Regions from separate parts of the Peribacillus asahii genome, predicted to be linked through region 1. Evidence: riboswitches for the same ligand, from Rfam matches in the RefSeq annotation. Region 1 holds a riboswitch; the other holds the start of a gene.

The links. A riboswitch is a leader RNA that binds a small molecule or an ion and turns the genes downstream of it on or off. The one in region 1 is predicted to bind preQ1.
Region 2: it holds a riboswitch for preQ1, as region 1 does, so the genes downstream of both, BAOM_RS02705 (QueT transporter family protein) here and queC (7-cyano-7-deazaguanine synthase QueC) in region 1, are expected to answer to the same signal.

Annotation. Positions count from the first base shown of each region.
Region 1 covers NZ_CP026095.1:1,729,026-1,736,517, reverse strand. Annotated here, with positions in the region: gene BAOM_RS08430 (spore germination protein) at 1-1,358, opposite strand, end outside; gene BAOM_RS08425 (VUT family protein) at 1,554-2,093, opposite strand; gene queE (7-carboxy-7-deazaguanine synthase QueE) at 2,098-2,820, opposite strand; gene queD (6-carboxytetrahydropterin synthase QueD) at 2,813-3,286, opposite strand; gene queC (7-cyano-7-deazaguanine synthase QueC) at 3,291-3,950, opposite strand; PreQ1 riboswitch class I at 4,004-4,046, opposite strand; gene BAOM_RS08405 (toxic anion resistance protein) at 4,113-5,192, opposite strand; gene BAOM_RS08400 (YceG family protein) at 5,211-6,830, opposite strand; gene BAOM_RS08395 (acetolactate synthase large subunit) at 7,072-7,492, shown strand, end outside.
Region 2 covers NZ_CP026095.1:518,211-525,702, forward strand. Annotated here, with positions in the region: tRNA gene BAOM_RS02655 (tRNA-Asp) at 1-4, shown strand, start outside; tRNA gene BAOM_RS02660 (tRNA-Gln) at 25-96, shown strand; tRNA gene BAOM_RS02665 (tRNA-Cys) at 102-175, shown strand; tRNA gene BAOM_RS02670 (tRNA-Gly) at 185-258, shown strand; tRNA gene BAOM_RS02675 (tRNA-Ile) at 263-339, shown strand; tRNA gene BAOM_RS02680 (tRNA-Asn) at 357-431, shown strand; tRNA gene BAOM_RS02685 (tRNA-Ser) at 443-533, shown strand; tRNA gene BAOM_RS02690 (tRNA-Arg) at 547-620, shown strand; gene BAOM_RS02695 (DUF3006 domain-containing protein) at 820-1,035, opposite strand; gene BAOM_RS02700 (RNA-guided endonuclease InsQ/TnpB family protein) at 1,264-2,391, shown strand; gene BAOM_RS02705 (QueT transporter family protein) at 2,788-3,273, opposite strand; PreQ1 riboswitch class I at 3,282-3,326, opposite strand; gene BAOM_RS02710 (N-acetyltransferase) at 3,552-4,007, shown strand; gene BAOM_RS02715 (sigma-54 interaction domain-containing protein) at 4,257-5,654, opposite strand; gene BAOM_RS02720 (aminotransferase family protein) at 5,926-7,251, shown strand; gene BAOM_RS02725 (aldehyde dehydrogenase family protein) at 7,285-7,492, shown strand, end outside.

The DNA of each region.
Region 1 (7,492 bases):
ATAATGCCGAGCAGTCCTAAGGTACCGGCAAGCAGCATGATAGGAAAACGCAACATCCGGAGAGCAATTCCAGCAATATAACGAGGGATCATAAAAGAAGAGATTCCCGTAATCGCCACCACAATGACCATTGGCGCGGAAACCAATCCTGCTTGAACGGCAGCTTGACCAATTACTAGCGCTCCAACAATACTAACAGCAGAGCCAATCTGCTTTGGCAATCGAACCCCTGCCTCCCTCAGCGCTTCGAACATAATTTCCATAAGTAGCGCCTCTACTACAGCAGGAAATGGGACCGCTTCCCGGGACGCTGACACACTCAACAGCAGTGCTGTTGGTATCGCCTCCTGATGAAACGTCAAAATAGCGACATAAAAGGAAGGCAGCAAGAGTGAGATACTAAGAAAACTATAACGTAACCAACGGATAAGTGTGCTAACCATAAAGCGTTGATAATAATCCTCATGTGATTGAAGCAAAGAAAAGAAGGAAATTGGAGCAATTAAACTAAATGGTGTTCCTTCTACTAAAATGACGGCTCGTCCCTCTAATAAACTAGAACAAGCTGTATCGGGTCGTTCTGTTGATAGTATTTGAGGAAAAGGGGAGTACGGGTTGTCCTCAATCATTTCCTCGATGTACTCGCTTTCTAAAATACCGTCTATCTCAATTCGCTTCAATCGATTCGTTATTTCTTCAATCAGTGTTTGATCTACAAGTCCATCAATATAGGCAATGGCAACAGTCGTCTGTGTATAACTTCCGATTTTCATCGATTGTATTTTAAGAGCAGGACTTTTAATAATGCGGCGTAATTGAGATGTACTTACCTCTAAAGATTCATTGAATCCCTCTCGCGGCCCCCTGATTCCTACCTCTGCCACAGGTTCTTCAATCCCGCGCTTTTCCCATTTGGCTAATCCTAAAGAAAAACCAGCACTTTCCCCTTCATAGAGAAGGATAGGATTTCCAGATGAAATGGATTCGATACACTCGGCAACTGTATGCATTCTTTTTACTTTAGAAATAGGCAATTTATTTTCAAAAAGTTCATTTAAGGGCTGAGTTTCGCTTGCTGTTTCCTTAATGAGCGGCGATAGAACGAACTCCTCCATCCCTTCGACGTTCGTAATACCCTCTATATAAATAATGGTCGCTCTCGTTTTTCCAAAAAGTAAAAACGTACGGAAAACAACATCTGAACAACGATCATAAACTAAACGAAAAGTTTCGATATTTTTATCGAAATTATCAGAAAGGAAATCTTCTGGCTTAGAATTCTGCTGTTCCTGTTCGTTTTGTAAATTATTCTTTTTGGGCTTGGGTTTCCTTAAAAGTTTATTTATATTTCGAATCAAGTTGCTTCCCCCATTTTTTTGCAGGTGACTATAAGCTCTCTTTTTCTATAGTTCTTCATTAAGGGTAATTTATACAAAACCATTAAGAAATTTCCTGATTCTCCACTGTACTAGTGATTTTCTTCATAAAGAACGGACAGGCGATTAGGGTGAATGAGAAAAGGCTCAGTCATAAGACTGAGCCTCTTCACTATATTAATTAACGACAGTTTTCTTCTCTAAACGAACATATACCTGATTCAAGATGAACGCACCAATCATTTGAACAATTGTTTTGACAATAATTTGCCCTACAATAGCAGCAGGTACAGCTTCCCAAGGTAAAATGTTTGCACCAAATGGGCTTAAACCAATCACAACGAAAATTACCGAATCGAGAAACCCGCCAACAATTCCGCTATAGAATACGCGCCAGCTCATCGGTAACTTCAAACGCGAGTAAATTTCTGTATCCGCAGATTCCGCAACGATAAATGAAAGTGCGGAGGCTGCAACAATTAATAATGTATCCCCTAATGTAAACGATACAGCTGCTGATAAAATGAGCGCTGTCACAATGAATCCATATGTCTTCGCTCGACCATATTTATTTTGAACAAGATCCCGAAAGATAAATGTTGCTCCAATTAACAAGGTTCCCATCGGTACGATAAATACACCAAATTGGAGCGGTGCAAAAGCCGCCGTTACCACGTTCGCAGTCACAATCGATAGTAAATAGAATAATATTCTCATATCTTTATACTCCTCGTTTATTGCCCCAAATATACGTATGCAACTGCGGGAGCACCTTCACATTTGTAACAGTCTGATCTTGCACAACTTTATCAATTAACCAATCATATTTTTGTAGAAGTCTACTAATCAATCTAGAATCGTCCGTCGTCGTACTATCATCATTTCCAACCTGAAAAAAGAACGGAATGTCCGGGTAGCGATGATGCATCGCTTTTCCATACTCATAATCTTCATCATTAAAAATCACAACCTTAAGCGAAACATGGTGTTGATTGTTTTGCAACTTAGTGAAGATTTCATCAAGTATCCCGAAATCTGTTTTCATTCCCGAGCTAGGCGGCTTAGGAGAAATCGTCAGCTCATTGATTTCATAAAACCAATCCTGCCATCTGCTTCCCTGTGTTTCCACGCCCATTTTTATCCCCTGTTCTTTTAAGAGCGCAACTAAACTGCCTAGATTTTTCAGTAAAGCTGGATTGCCGCCCGAAATCGTAACAAAGGAAAAACCATCTCCACCGATTCTTTTCAGTTCATCCCAGATTTCTTCCGCGGTCATCTGAGTAATGTATTCTTTCCCACTTCCATCCCATGTAAAAGCTGAATCACACCAGGAACAAGAATAATCACAGCCAGCTGTACGTACAAACATCGTTTTTTGTCCAATCATAGAACCTTCCCCTTGTATGGTAGGTCCAAAAATCTCCATAACGGGAATTTTACTCATCTTCCATCCACTCCCGTCTTGCTTCCGCATAGCTCGTTGGCGTTTCAAATAGTCGAACAAATTCTACCCGAGCTCCTTTATATTGAGGCTCTTCACGCAGGGCATCCGCCATTTTTTCATATATCCAAACGACCATATTCTCTGCCGTTGTATTCATCAATGGCAGCGTTTCATTTAAATAGCGGTGATCTAAATAAATTTCAATTTTATCTTTCCATATCTGTTTAATATCACCGAAATCCATCATCAAACCGCGGGCATCAGTAAATCCGCTTAAGCCAAAGACAACTCGATACGTATGACCATGCAAGTTTTTACATTTTCCTTCATAACAATGAAGATGGTGAGCGGCATCAAATGTGAATTCTTTACTTACAAGAACGCGCTTCTTATGATAGTTTAATTGATTTCTTTGTATATCTTGATCTAGTTTCTGGAGCTTATCAACAATTCGAAATCCATACATGCCTTTAAGACTCCTTCCGTTTACTTAAATAGTCTACAAGGCCTTTTTGTCTAAGCTTACAAGCCGGGCATTCCCCACATCCATCCGCAATGATTCCGTTATAACACGTTAATGTTTTTTCACGAACAAATTCAAATGCGCCTAACTGATCGGCAAGCTCCCAAGTTTCTTCTTTATTCAACCACATTAACGGTGTATCAATGACAAACGAATTGTCCATTGATAAATTCAATGTCACATTTAACGATTTAATAAACACATCGCGACAATCTGGATAGCCGCTGAAATCTGTTTCACATACACCAGTGACAATATGTTTCGCACCGATTTGGCTCGCAATCACACCGGCAAACGAAAGAAATAGTAAATTACGTCCTGGCACGAACGTCGAAGGTAATTCACCATCTTCACCATCCTTTACCTCAATATCATCACGAGTCAACGCATTTGGAGCGAGTTGATTTAACAAAGACATATCTAAAATATGATGCTTGATACCAAGCTCATTTGCAATATTTTGTGCACACTCAATTTCCAGTCGATGACGCTGATTATAATCAAATGTGACCGCCTCAACTTCAGCAAATCTTTCTAATGCCCAGAACAAACATGTCGTACTATCCTGACCACCACTAAATACAACCACTGCTTTTTCCTTTTTCATTCCTAAAAAACTCCTTTATAACGAAAAAACAGCACCCTAAGACAGAGTACTGTTTCTTCTTAGTTTTTTAAAGAGGGTAGCTAGAACCTCTTCTGCACATTAGCAGATTATTTTAATTCCTCACTTATAGTATAGCGAAACTGCAAGTAATGCAAGCGTTTTTTACCCTTGCGATAGCACCCTTTTCGCCTCTTCTTGAAGAGCTTCTAATCGTTTCTTATCTTCCACTCGCTGCAGCGACTGCTCTTCTTTTACTCTCTTATACTCTACAATTCCTTTTTCGATTGTCGTCCACATCGTCTCAATCGTTTCCATTTTTATGCTGGAGCTGCCTGTTCGCTGAGCAATTTCAACACTTTGATTCATGATATCTGAAGTTACTTCCGTTAACATTTGATTCGCTCTTTCTTCAAAAGCATTTAATGAATCAGAATGTAATTTTTGACGCTTCGCATACACCGTATTAATAATCCCCATTTTAAAAATCGGAATCACCGTTACAAAGTTACTATTGATTTTCGCCATTAAATCATTATTCCCACGCTGCATTGTCTTAATTTGTGGCGCAGCAACAACAGCAACCATTCTTGCTTTCTCTAAATCATCAATCTTCCGTTCTAATAATTCTTGAACTGTTCGTAATCCTTCTAATTCAATGCGCGCTAATTGATCTCCTGTATTCACACGTTCCTCATACTGCGGAATCAGTGTATCTCTTACCTCTTCCAGCTTCATTTCAGCTGCTACGACATATTTCTCTAATTCAAAGTAGTATTGAATATCTTCTTCATACAGTCCTTCTAAATCATTGTTTGCACGCTTTAGTTCGTCTTCCATAATCGCAAATTGGGCATTAATTTTATCTAGTTCACCGCCTAACGTTTGATATTTTTTAAACACATCTTCAATTGTCTTTTTCGCACGCTTGAATAATTTATCAAGAAACCCAGGCTCTTTCATAATTTCATTTCGATCAAAGCGCTTCATTAATTTTTCTAATTGGTTAAGTAAGTCGCTCGATTTCTCAATATTTGTTACCGTCATCGAATGTAAGATTCGATCTGCAAAACGAGATAAACTATCAGCTGGTTCTTTTCCAAGCGTTAATAATTGATGCTGATCTTTAATATCGAGCGATTGAACTAACTGCAACACTTGTGGTTCTTGGCGTAATTGAGCACGTAATTGCTGCGCTGTATTTGGATTTAACTCTTGTTTTTGAAGTTGTAAATCAGCTGTCATGGTATCCCACTCCTATACTTAAAATATTTTTTTAATAATCTTCTTAATAATCGATTCTTCTTTTTCTTGAAACTCCTGTTGAAATTCCACTTCTTCTAACCAATGAACATCATAAAATGATGGATTAATAAACTGTTCAATATCGTTATGTCCGGCTGGATTATACCAAATTACATCACAGCCAAATTCATTTAAAAACAAAAGAAGGGCAGCATCTTCCCTAGAAGGCTCTCCATTCTTCTCCATATTATAAAGAACCAGACGGGGAATTTCTTGAGCATAATCAAACTGTTGCAGCAATTGGAGAACTACTTCCGGCATCATATTAGCCTGTTTAAATAGAAATAACTGAAGATCATAATCGGATTCTCCTGCTATTTTATTTAATTTAGGATGTTCGCAGTACGCTTTAATCGTATGAGCAATTGCGTTTTGAAGTCCATTCGGCAAATGTTTATAGCGCCACCAATTGCTGTTGACCATCTTTTCTGGAGAAAGCGTCCCTTGTTCTAAAGACTTTTGATAATGAAAATGATAATTCGCTTTTGTCGCTTGAGAAAAAGGAAACTCGCGAATGCACAAAGCTAATGAATCATCGATAAGCTCCCTCATACGTTCCCAATATTGTTTCCGATCTTTCGAGACCCCTTGAATTTTGGCAAAAATCACAGGAATATGTACCCGATTATTTTCTAGCTTAAATTCTGGACGAATCATCGCCTTTTCCCTCGCATAAATAAACACATCATCATATGTCATACGTAAAGTAATGGAGGACGGGATATAATCTCTAAATTGCCATGGCTTATAAATGCCCGAGCCATGGTCATGCATCATAATTTCTAGTTGTTTATTAGCTCGATAGGCAACGGTTGTTTGGCGTTCTCTTTGATGTGTCGGGAAGGGCTCTAACTTTGCTGTATGACGATATTGATAAGGAATAGAGAGTGTATTATTTGGATCGATTTCCGCAAATAGATCCTTTCCTTCAGGATGAAAAAGTAACACATCACAGCCAAACTCCATCAATAACATTAGGAAATATTTTTGACTGCCATTCATGTCACCATACCAAACGACTTTCGGAAAATCCTCACCTATCGTGACAGTTTCAGCCCACTTCGCCCAATGGTTTTTTAACCATTTCACCACGTCAATAAGAAAGCGCCTAAACTCTTGCGTTAATAAGCCCGCAGAATGGTGCTGCTGAAAATGCTCTATCACTTTTATAACAGATAATTGAATATGCCGATTAAGCGATGGATCATGATGCTTTGGGATTAATTGCTTTCCATACATAAAAGCAATTAACCGATTGATAGAAAGGCCTTTTGGTTCTTGCTGATGCACGTCCAATATATCTTGAATCGATTTCATCATCTGATTATCAATCGTCTTATCCAACTCCTCGCTCAACACATGAACGGGAGAACTCTCTTGATTCATCTCGAATAAGGCATTATAATACTCATCTTGATCCAGAGGTGTACCCAATACACGAATGCCCACTCGTTGAAATCCATAAGTTGAATCGTTAATTAGATAGGAAGGTCTTTCTTTCACCGAAGCGAAAAATACTTTTAACCACTCCTCTGTCAATGTAAATAATACAGGTTCAATGTTTATATAATTCACCATAGCCACTCCTTCCCTCAAGATGTCCGGCTTTTTCTCTTATTTCTATTATATACGTATTCGTAAATACTTGCTTAATTTTAAGGAATAGCTACCCGGAAAATAAGCAGTATGCAGCTTTAAATAAAGCTATGTTAATGAATATTGTTGATGTATACGATTTTTAACAGAACCTGAAATAAAAGCAGAATATTTGTGGAACTTTAACAAGTGAATATTATTTAAAGTAGAAAGGGGTGTTTTTTTGAAAGCAGCTGAGCTTTTTGTAAAATGTTTAGAGAAACAAAATGTGGAATACATATTTGGAGTGCCTGGAGAAGAAAATATTGATTTAGTAGATGCACTAAATCAGTCATCCATCAAGTTTATCGTTTGCAGACATGAAACAGGGGCAGCGTTAATCGCTGGGATGATGGGCAAATTGACAGGAAAACCAGGCGTTTGCCTGTCAACGCTTGGACCTGGAGCTACCAATATGGTGACAGGTGTTGCCTGTGCTACCTTGGATAGAATGCCGTTAGTCGCCATTACAGCACAGACCGACCTCACGATGCAACATAAAAGTTCTCACCAATATTTAAATCTTATCGAGTTATACCGTCCGATTTCGAAATGGAATACATCTATTCACGATGGTTCCGTTATTCCCGAAGTTGTCGCTAAGG
Region 2 (7,492 bases), 1.2 Mb from region 1:
GCCATTTGTTTCATTTTTTATTGTTGGGCTATAGCCAAGCGGTAAGGCAGCGGATTTTGATTCCGTCATGCGAAGGTTCGAATCCTTCTAGCCCAGTCAATGGCAGCATAGCCAAGTGGTAAGGCAGAGGTCTGCAAAACCTTTATCCCCGGTTCAAATCCGGGTGTTGCCTCCAATTTTATATGCGGGTGTAGTTTAGTGGTAAAACCTCAGCCTTCCAAGCTGATGATGAGGGTTCGATTCCCTTCACCCGCTCCAAAATGGGCCTATAGCTCAGCTGGTTAGAGCGCACGCCTGATAAGCGTGAGGTCGGTGGTTCGAGTCCACTTAGGCCCACCATTTATATTTTTTATTGTTCCGCAGTAGCTCAGTGGTAGAGCATTCGGCTGTTAACCGAACGGTCGTAGGTTCGAATCCTACCTGCGGAGCCATTTTTTTATGTGGGGAAGTACTCAAGAGGCTGAAGAGGCGCCCCTGCTAAGGGTGTAGGTCGGGTAACCGGCGCGAGGGTTCAAATCCCTCCTTCTCCGCCATACATAGAATCATGCGCCTTTAGCTCAGCAGGATAGAGCAACGGCCTTCTAAGCCGTCGGTCAGAGGTTCGAATCCTCTAAGGCGCGTAATGGACTAATCTTCGTGATTAGTCTTTTTTAATACCCATTTGTTTGGTTGTGAAAAACTTAGCCCATCCTTTTGATTTTGGGAAAATAACCATTCAGTGCATAGTTTTTTAGGACGAAGTTAATCCCTCTTTTATTTTCCTTTTTTGTGCATAGGAAAGGGAAATTATAAACCCCGGCTTTAAAGCAGGGCTAGCCGTCAATCGTCAAATAGCTCATCCATTAAATCTTCAATTTCCTGCTTCAACTTTGCTGTTTCCTTTGTATCGATAGTGATTTTATCGCCATCGAATACAAGAACATCGCCAACAGCGGCTTCTTTTGGCAATTTAGCCTTTTGAATATCCTCCATTGTATCGTTAAATTCAACGACTGCAAAATCTTCCTCAAATCGATCAATAATTCCTTTTTTCATCCAAAATCGGCAAGGATACCCCTACTTCAATCGTGTGAAGGGCGTTAGCCCAACGATAAGTTGGGGAGGAATTGCCGTCAGATACGGTATGGTACGGTGAAAATCGTAAGATTTTGTGCCATATCAAGTATCTGAAACTTCCGCCTTGCCTCCTCCTTCCTCTGTTTAAGTTATTTACTTTCACTAAAAATTGGTATAATTTAGTTAGTGAAAGGTGGTGTGAAAATAATGTCTACCATTACTGCAAAGATACAAATCTATGTTTCCGATAATCAAACTCAAAGTTTAAGGATAACGACTAGTGCTTATCGCAAAGCTTGTAATTGGTTATCGAAACACATATTTGAAACAAAAAACCTAAACCAAACAAGTCTTAATAACTTGTATTATTCTGATTTGCGAAATCAATTTGGACTAAAAAGTCAAATGGCTCAATCCGTGATGAAAACCGTAATCGCTCGTTACAAGTCGGCTAAATCGAATGGACATGAATGGTCTTTGATTGAATTTAAACTTCCTGAATATGACCTTGTATGGAATCGTGATTACTCACTAACTAAAAATCAATTTAGCGTAAATACATTGGATGGTCGTCTAAAGCTAAATTATGAGCGTAAGGCTATGAAGAAATACTTCAATGGTACTTGGAAATTTGGCACTGCTAAATTAGTGCATAAGTACAAGAAGTGGTTCTTGCATATCCCGATGACAAAAGAGTACCCAGTATTAGGCCTAGCAGATGTAAATAGTATTGTCGGTATTGACTTAGGAATTAACTTTCTTGCTACTACTTATGATAGTCAAGGTAAAACCACTTTCTATAATGGCAACATTGTTAAGCATAAGCGTGGTAAGTTTAAAGCTACTCGCAAACAACTCCAAATGCGACAAACACCATCTGCTCGTAAGAAACTAAAACAAATTGGTTCAAGAGAAAACGGTTATGTAACGGATGTAAACCATCAAATTACAAAGGCACTCGTTGATAAATACCCTAGAGGTACTATGTTTGTTTTAGAAGATTTGACAGGTGTTCGTACCGAGACTGAAAAAGTACGAGTGAAAAACCGCTATGTTTCGGTGTCTTGGGCTTTCTACCAGTTCCGTCAAATGCTTGAGTATAAAGCTGAATTGAATGGACATAAGGTGATTGCGGTAGACCCAAAATATACTTCTCAAACTTGCCCTAAATGTGGACACGTTGAGAAAGCGAATCGCAATAAAACACTACACACTTTTAAGTGTAAAAATTGCCAATACCAATCAAATGATGATCGTATTGGCGCTATGAATCTACACCGTAAAGGCATTGAACATATTGGTGTAGTTACCGCAAGAGTACAGCTCTTGCGGTAGGGGCGAAGTCAACCGTCCTTATGTTCCACCAGGCTAAGGTAGGAGAGATTGCTCGTTCGTACTACTGGGGAGGAACAAGCGTAGTTGCTCTCTATGAGGGTAGAAGCACTGTCAAACTCTGACAGACGCAAGCCCCCACTTCAAACAGACCGTAAGGTCGTTAAGTAGCGGGTTGTTGACTATTTCACCGTCTTTATAAATATTTTAGAACTGTTTTGAAATAGTTAGAGTAATGTGATTACGTGTTAATATATTGAGTAGGAATTTGAAAAAAGTACACATTTTAGTAAATTAAGAAAATGTGAAGATATTAAAAATTTACATATTTATTGAAGGGCAGGTATGAAAAAAAGCTGTCATCTTCGAACGGACGAAGTATTGACAGCCTTTTTCTATTTAGGAAATCCATTTTGAAAATTGAATGCGTTTATTCATGGCATATATAATAGGAGCTCCGATTAGCATGACGGTAAACTCTCCAACCGCTGTTGTGAACCAGCTAAGCCAGAACGGAAATCCTAGTGCAAGATGAAGTTCAAGCGCAATCATAAACATCGTGAATGTGAATACGAGAATATTAATGATCATCAACACTTTAATATTCTTAATATAACGTGAAGCAAAAATCACAATGAGTAGTGCTAGTAAGGACTGTCCAACGCCAAAAATTAAATCGTAAGCAGCCATTGGGGAAAATAAATTGGTAATAAACACCCCAGCTACAATTCCGTAAATATACTTTTTGTTGAATACAATCAAATGATTAAACAGTTCAGGAATCCGAAACTGAATTGCGGAAAAAGCAATTGGGTTAATCACAAGTGAGACAGCCACATACAGGGCTGCTAAAATTCCATTGACTATTAATGTTCTGCTATTCATTGTTGACTCTCTCCCTAGTTTTTTATCGTGGGATGGTTTCGAACCACGTTTTTGAGTGAACGCTCAATGATTAATAGTATAGGATGTAAGCTTATTTCGTCAATAGAATAAGGGACTAGTGTTTATTTCCATAGATAGAGCAATGATAAAGGAAATAATTCTGAGTCATTTCATTGTATATTAATAGAAAATTATGATTTCCATGATTGCTTTATTGACTTTTCTGAAATCTAAAGTATGATTTTAATCATAGTTTCTAAAAAAAAGGTGAGATTAATATGGTGAACATTCGGAAGGCTAAAGCAAGTGATGTAGAGGCTATTTATAGCTTGATTAATATGTATGCTCAACAAGGTCTTTTGCTCCCGCGTACCCGCGAGTCATTGTATGAAAATCTTCAGGCTATCTGCGTGGCAACTATTGATGATCAGGTTGTAGGGGCAGCGAGTCTTCATATATTAGGAAAAGATTTATCAGAGATTCGCTCGCTTGTCGTAGCTGAAGAGGCAAAGGGAAGAGGGATAGGCAAATTACTTGTTGAACAGATTGTAGAAGAAACAAGAAAAATTGAAATTAAAAAGCTCATTTCTCTTACTTATCAAGTTACATTTTTTGAAAAATGCGGATTTCAGGTGATTCAGAAAGATGAGATGCCTCAAAAAGTGTGGAAGGACTGTTTGAATTGCAGCAAGTTCCCAACTTGTGATGAAATTGCTATGGCTATATATCTGTAAAAGAGTTGCTATTTAGTATGCTTCTTTGATTGATAAAGGAATCAATTAACAACCACCTTCGAATATTTTTGAGAGGTGGTTCTTTCGTTGTTTAGGAAGTTATAAAATGCTTAAATTGTGGATAAGCGCTTTCAGCCTCTAGTTTCTCAAGGTTGCGGCCTGCCCAGCCGATGAAGTCCAAGAGCGACTTCATCTTCTAGCTTGTAAGCAGCTGTCGCAGAACAAGGCGCTTTCGCTTTTGTTCTGTGTTTAAGGAAGGAGCTGATTTTTATACTTTTTGAGTTTACGAATGACGGACGGTTGGCTGATGCCAAGAAAGGCAGCCATTTTATATGTTGATTTGCATTGTTGATACGCTTTGGAAATGGTCCATTTTTCTACTTTTTCTAAAATAGTTTTAAGATCATAACTTTCAATCATTGTTTGTTCAATAATAAGAGAGGGTTCTTTTTGTGAAGTCGAGCTTTGATCTATGATAGAAGAAGGAAGAGCACTTGGGAAAATCATTGTTTCATCAGTAGTTAAAATAAGTCGTTCAATAAGATTTTCTAATTCGCGTACATTCCCAGGCCATGTATACTGAATTAAAGCTTCATATGTCGAGGAATGTAATTTTTTATTTGTCTTATACTTCTTATTAATTAATTCGAGATAGTGATTAATTAATAAAGCAATATCCTCTTTTCGGTCACGTAAAGAAGGAATATAAAGTGGAATGACGCTTAATCGATAATATAAATCAAGCCGGAATGTCCCCTTTTGAACCATTTCTTCTAAATGTTGATTAGTAGCCGCTGCAAGGCGGAAATCAATATGGTACTCCTTCGTTCCTCCAATTCTTGTGAATTTTTTTTCCTGCAACACCTTTAATAATTTTACTTGAATGGCCAAAGGCAGCTCTCCAATTTCATCTAAAAACAAAGTCCCATTATGGGCTTGTTCAATTAATCCTTGTTTCCCTTGCTTTAGGGCACCAGTAAAAGATCCTGGTTCATAGCCAAACATTTCTGCTTCGAATAAACTTTCGGGTATGGTACTACAATTCACTTCAATAAAAGGTTCCTTTTTGCGATAGCTTTGGTTATGCAGTTTGCGAGCAAACATACTTTTTCCGACACCTGACTCTCCTAAAAACAACACAGTTGCATCTGACTCAGCAACCCGATGAAGCGTTTTTTCAATGTGCTCCATTTTTTTGCTGCGGTAAATAACCCCTGCTTTCCCACGCAGCTCCTTAACTTCTGTTTGATAGCTTTCTATTTTTCTCTTTAATTGCTCATATTGATGTTGAAGGTTATTAATCTCTGTTTGATCTTGGGCATAGCTAATCACTAAAATAATCTTTCCATCATCGTTAAAAATCGGGTAGGCAGTGGCCATCACTACTTTTCCTGTTATCGTATGCTGCATCACTTCAATTGATTTTTTTTCGTTAAGTACCATCGCGGTAATAGATGGAGAAAGAATTCCTTCTGCTTCAAGCTCATAAACAGATTTTCCGACATATTGATCGAGCTCGATTCCATAAACAGCCCAGTGTTGGGGGTTTGTATACAAAATATATCCTTTCTCATCGGTGACAGTAATATTGTTATTCGAAGTATGGATAATTGTATCTAAAATGGTGTTAACGGTAGCATAATTCATAATTTCCCCTCTCTTTCGTCTTTTTTTGTTAAGCCTTTATTAAGAAATTTACAATCCAATTTATGGTTATGATTCAAATATAAATTATAAAGGCGGTAACAATCAAGAAATGAATCATAAATTCCCATTTTTGATTCGAAAATGGATTGTTTTCATAGAATGAGAGACTGAATCGCCTTGTTTTTACATAATTTTTACATAAATTCCTTTTGGCATGAATCTTGCTTAAATATTTTATATATCCACATATTTTTTAGAGAGGGTGTTGTAAATGTTAAAAGACGTAAAGGTAGACAAAGAATTGATGGAGTTAGATAAAAAACATTTTATTCATCCAACATCATCGATTGCCCAGCAGCAAGCAAATGGACCGAGTTTTATTTTTACAGAGGGCAAAGGAATCTATTTAACTGATATTACTGGAAAACAAGTGATTGATGGGATGAGCTCACTTTGGAATGTGAATATTGGACATGGGCGAGAGGAGCTGGCACAAGTGGCTCAAGAGCAAATGTCAAAACTAGCATTTAGTTCATGTTTCGGAACAATTAGTAATGAGCCGGCCATTCGATTAGCTTCGAAACTTGCATCGATTGCTCCAGGAGATTTAAATGCTGTTTTCTTTACTTCTGGTGGATCTGAGTCTAATGATACTGCATTTAAATTAGCTCGCCATTATTGGATTTTAAAAGGGCAGCCGAATCGCCAAAAAATTATATCTCGTACACAGTCCTATCATGGGGTAGCTATGGGAGCGACAAGTGCAACAGGCTTAAAGCCGTTCCGTGATTTCACAAACTCGATTACACCAGACTTTTATCATGTAGATGGTACCTCTAGTGAAGCGTTACGTGAAGCCATTGAACAAGAAGGTCCTGAAACAATTGCAGCTTTTATTACAGAACCTGTGCAAGGTGCAGGCGGTGTAAATATCGCGCCAGAGGGATATCTACAAGAAGTAAGAAAAATCTGTGATGAATATGGTATCCTAATGATTGTAGATGAAGTTATTACAGGATTTGGAAGAACTGGAACGATGTTTGGCGTTAATCATTATGGAGTGGTACCGGATATGATGTGCTTTGCAAAAGGAGTTTCGAGCGGATATGCCCAGTTAGGAGGCGTTCTATTCTCCGAAAAGATGTTTGATGATTTGAAGGAACTGTCGAAAGGGACGCTTCTACATGGTTATACGTACAGTGGCCATCCGACGGCTTGTAGCGTTGCTTTAAAAAATATTGAAATTATTGAACGGGAAAATTTAGTGGAAAATGCAAAACTTATGGGTGAGGAATTACTGAAGGGCTTTAAATATTTACAAAGCAATCATCGAATTGTTGGCGAGGTTCGAGCGCTTGGATTAATTGGCGGCATTGAAATTGTCAAAGATAAATTGACTGGGGCAAGCTTTGAAACACCACTCTCTCCTAAACTTGCAGAGGAAGCTGCGAAACGTGGATTAATTATCCGTACTGTTACTTTTGATCAAGATACGCTCGTCTTTGCTCCTCCTTTAGTCATTAATAAAGCAGAGATTGAAAGAATGATTGATATTTTAGATGAAACGATGTTAGCAGTTGAAAAGGAGCTTTTTTAAGAGGACGAGGAAACAGGAGAGGAAGGGAGAAGGATGATGGATTATTTAAATTACATTGGAGGAAAGTGGACTGAATCGAAGAGCAGAGAGACATATAAGCATTATAATCCAGCGAATCCATCTGAATGTTTAGGAACGACAACTGTTTCTACAGTTGAGGAAGTAGACAGTGCTGTTATACATGCTAAACAAGCCTTTCTTCAATGGAAGCAGCTCTCTCCCGTGACACGGGGAGAGTTTT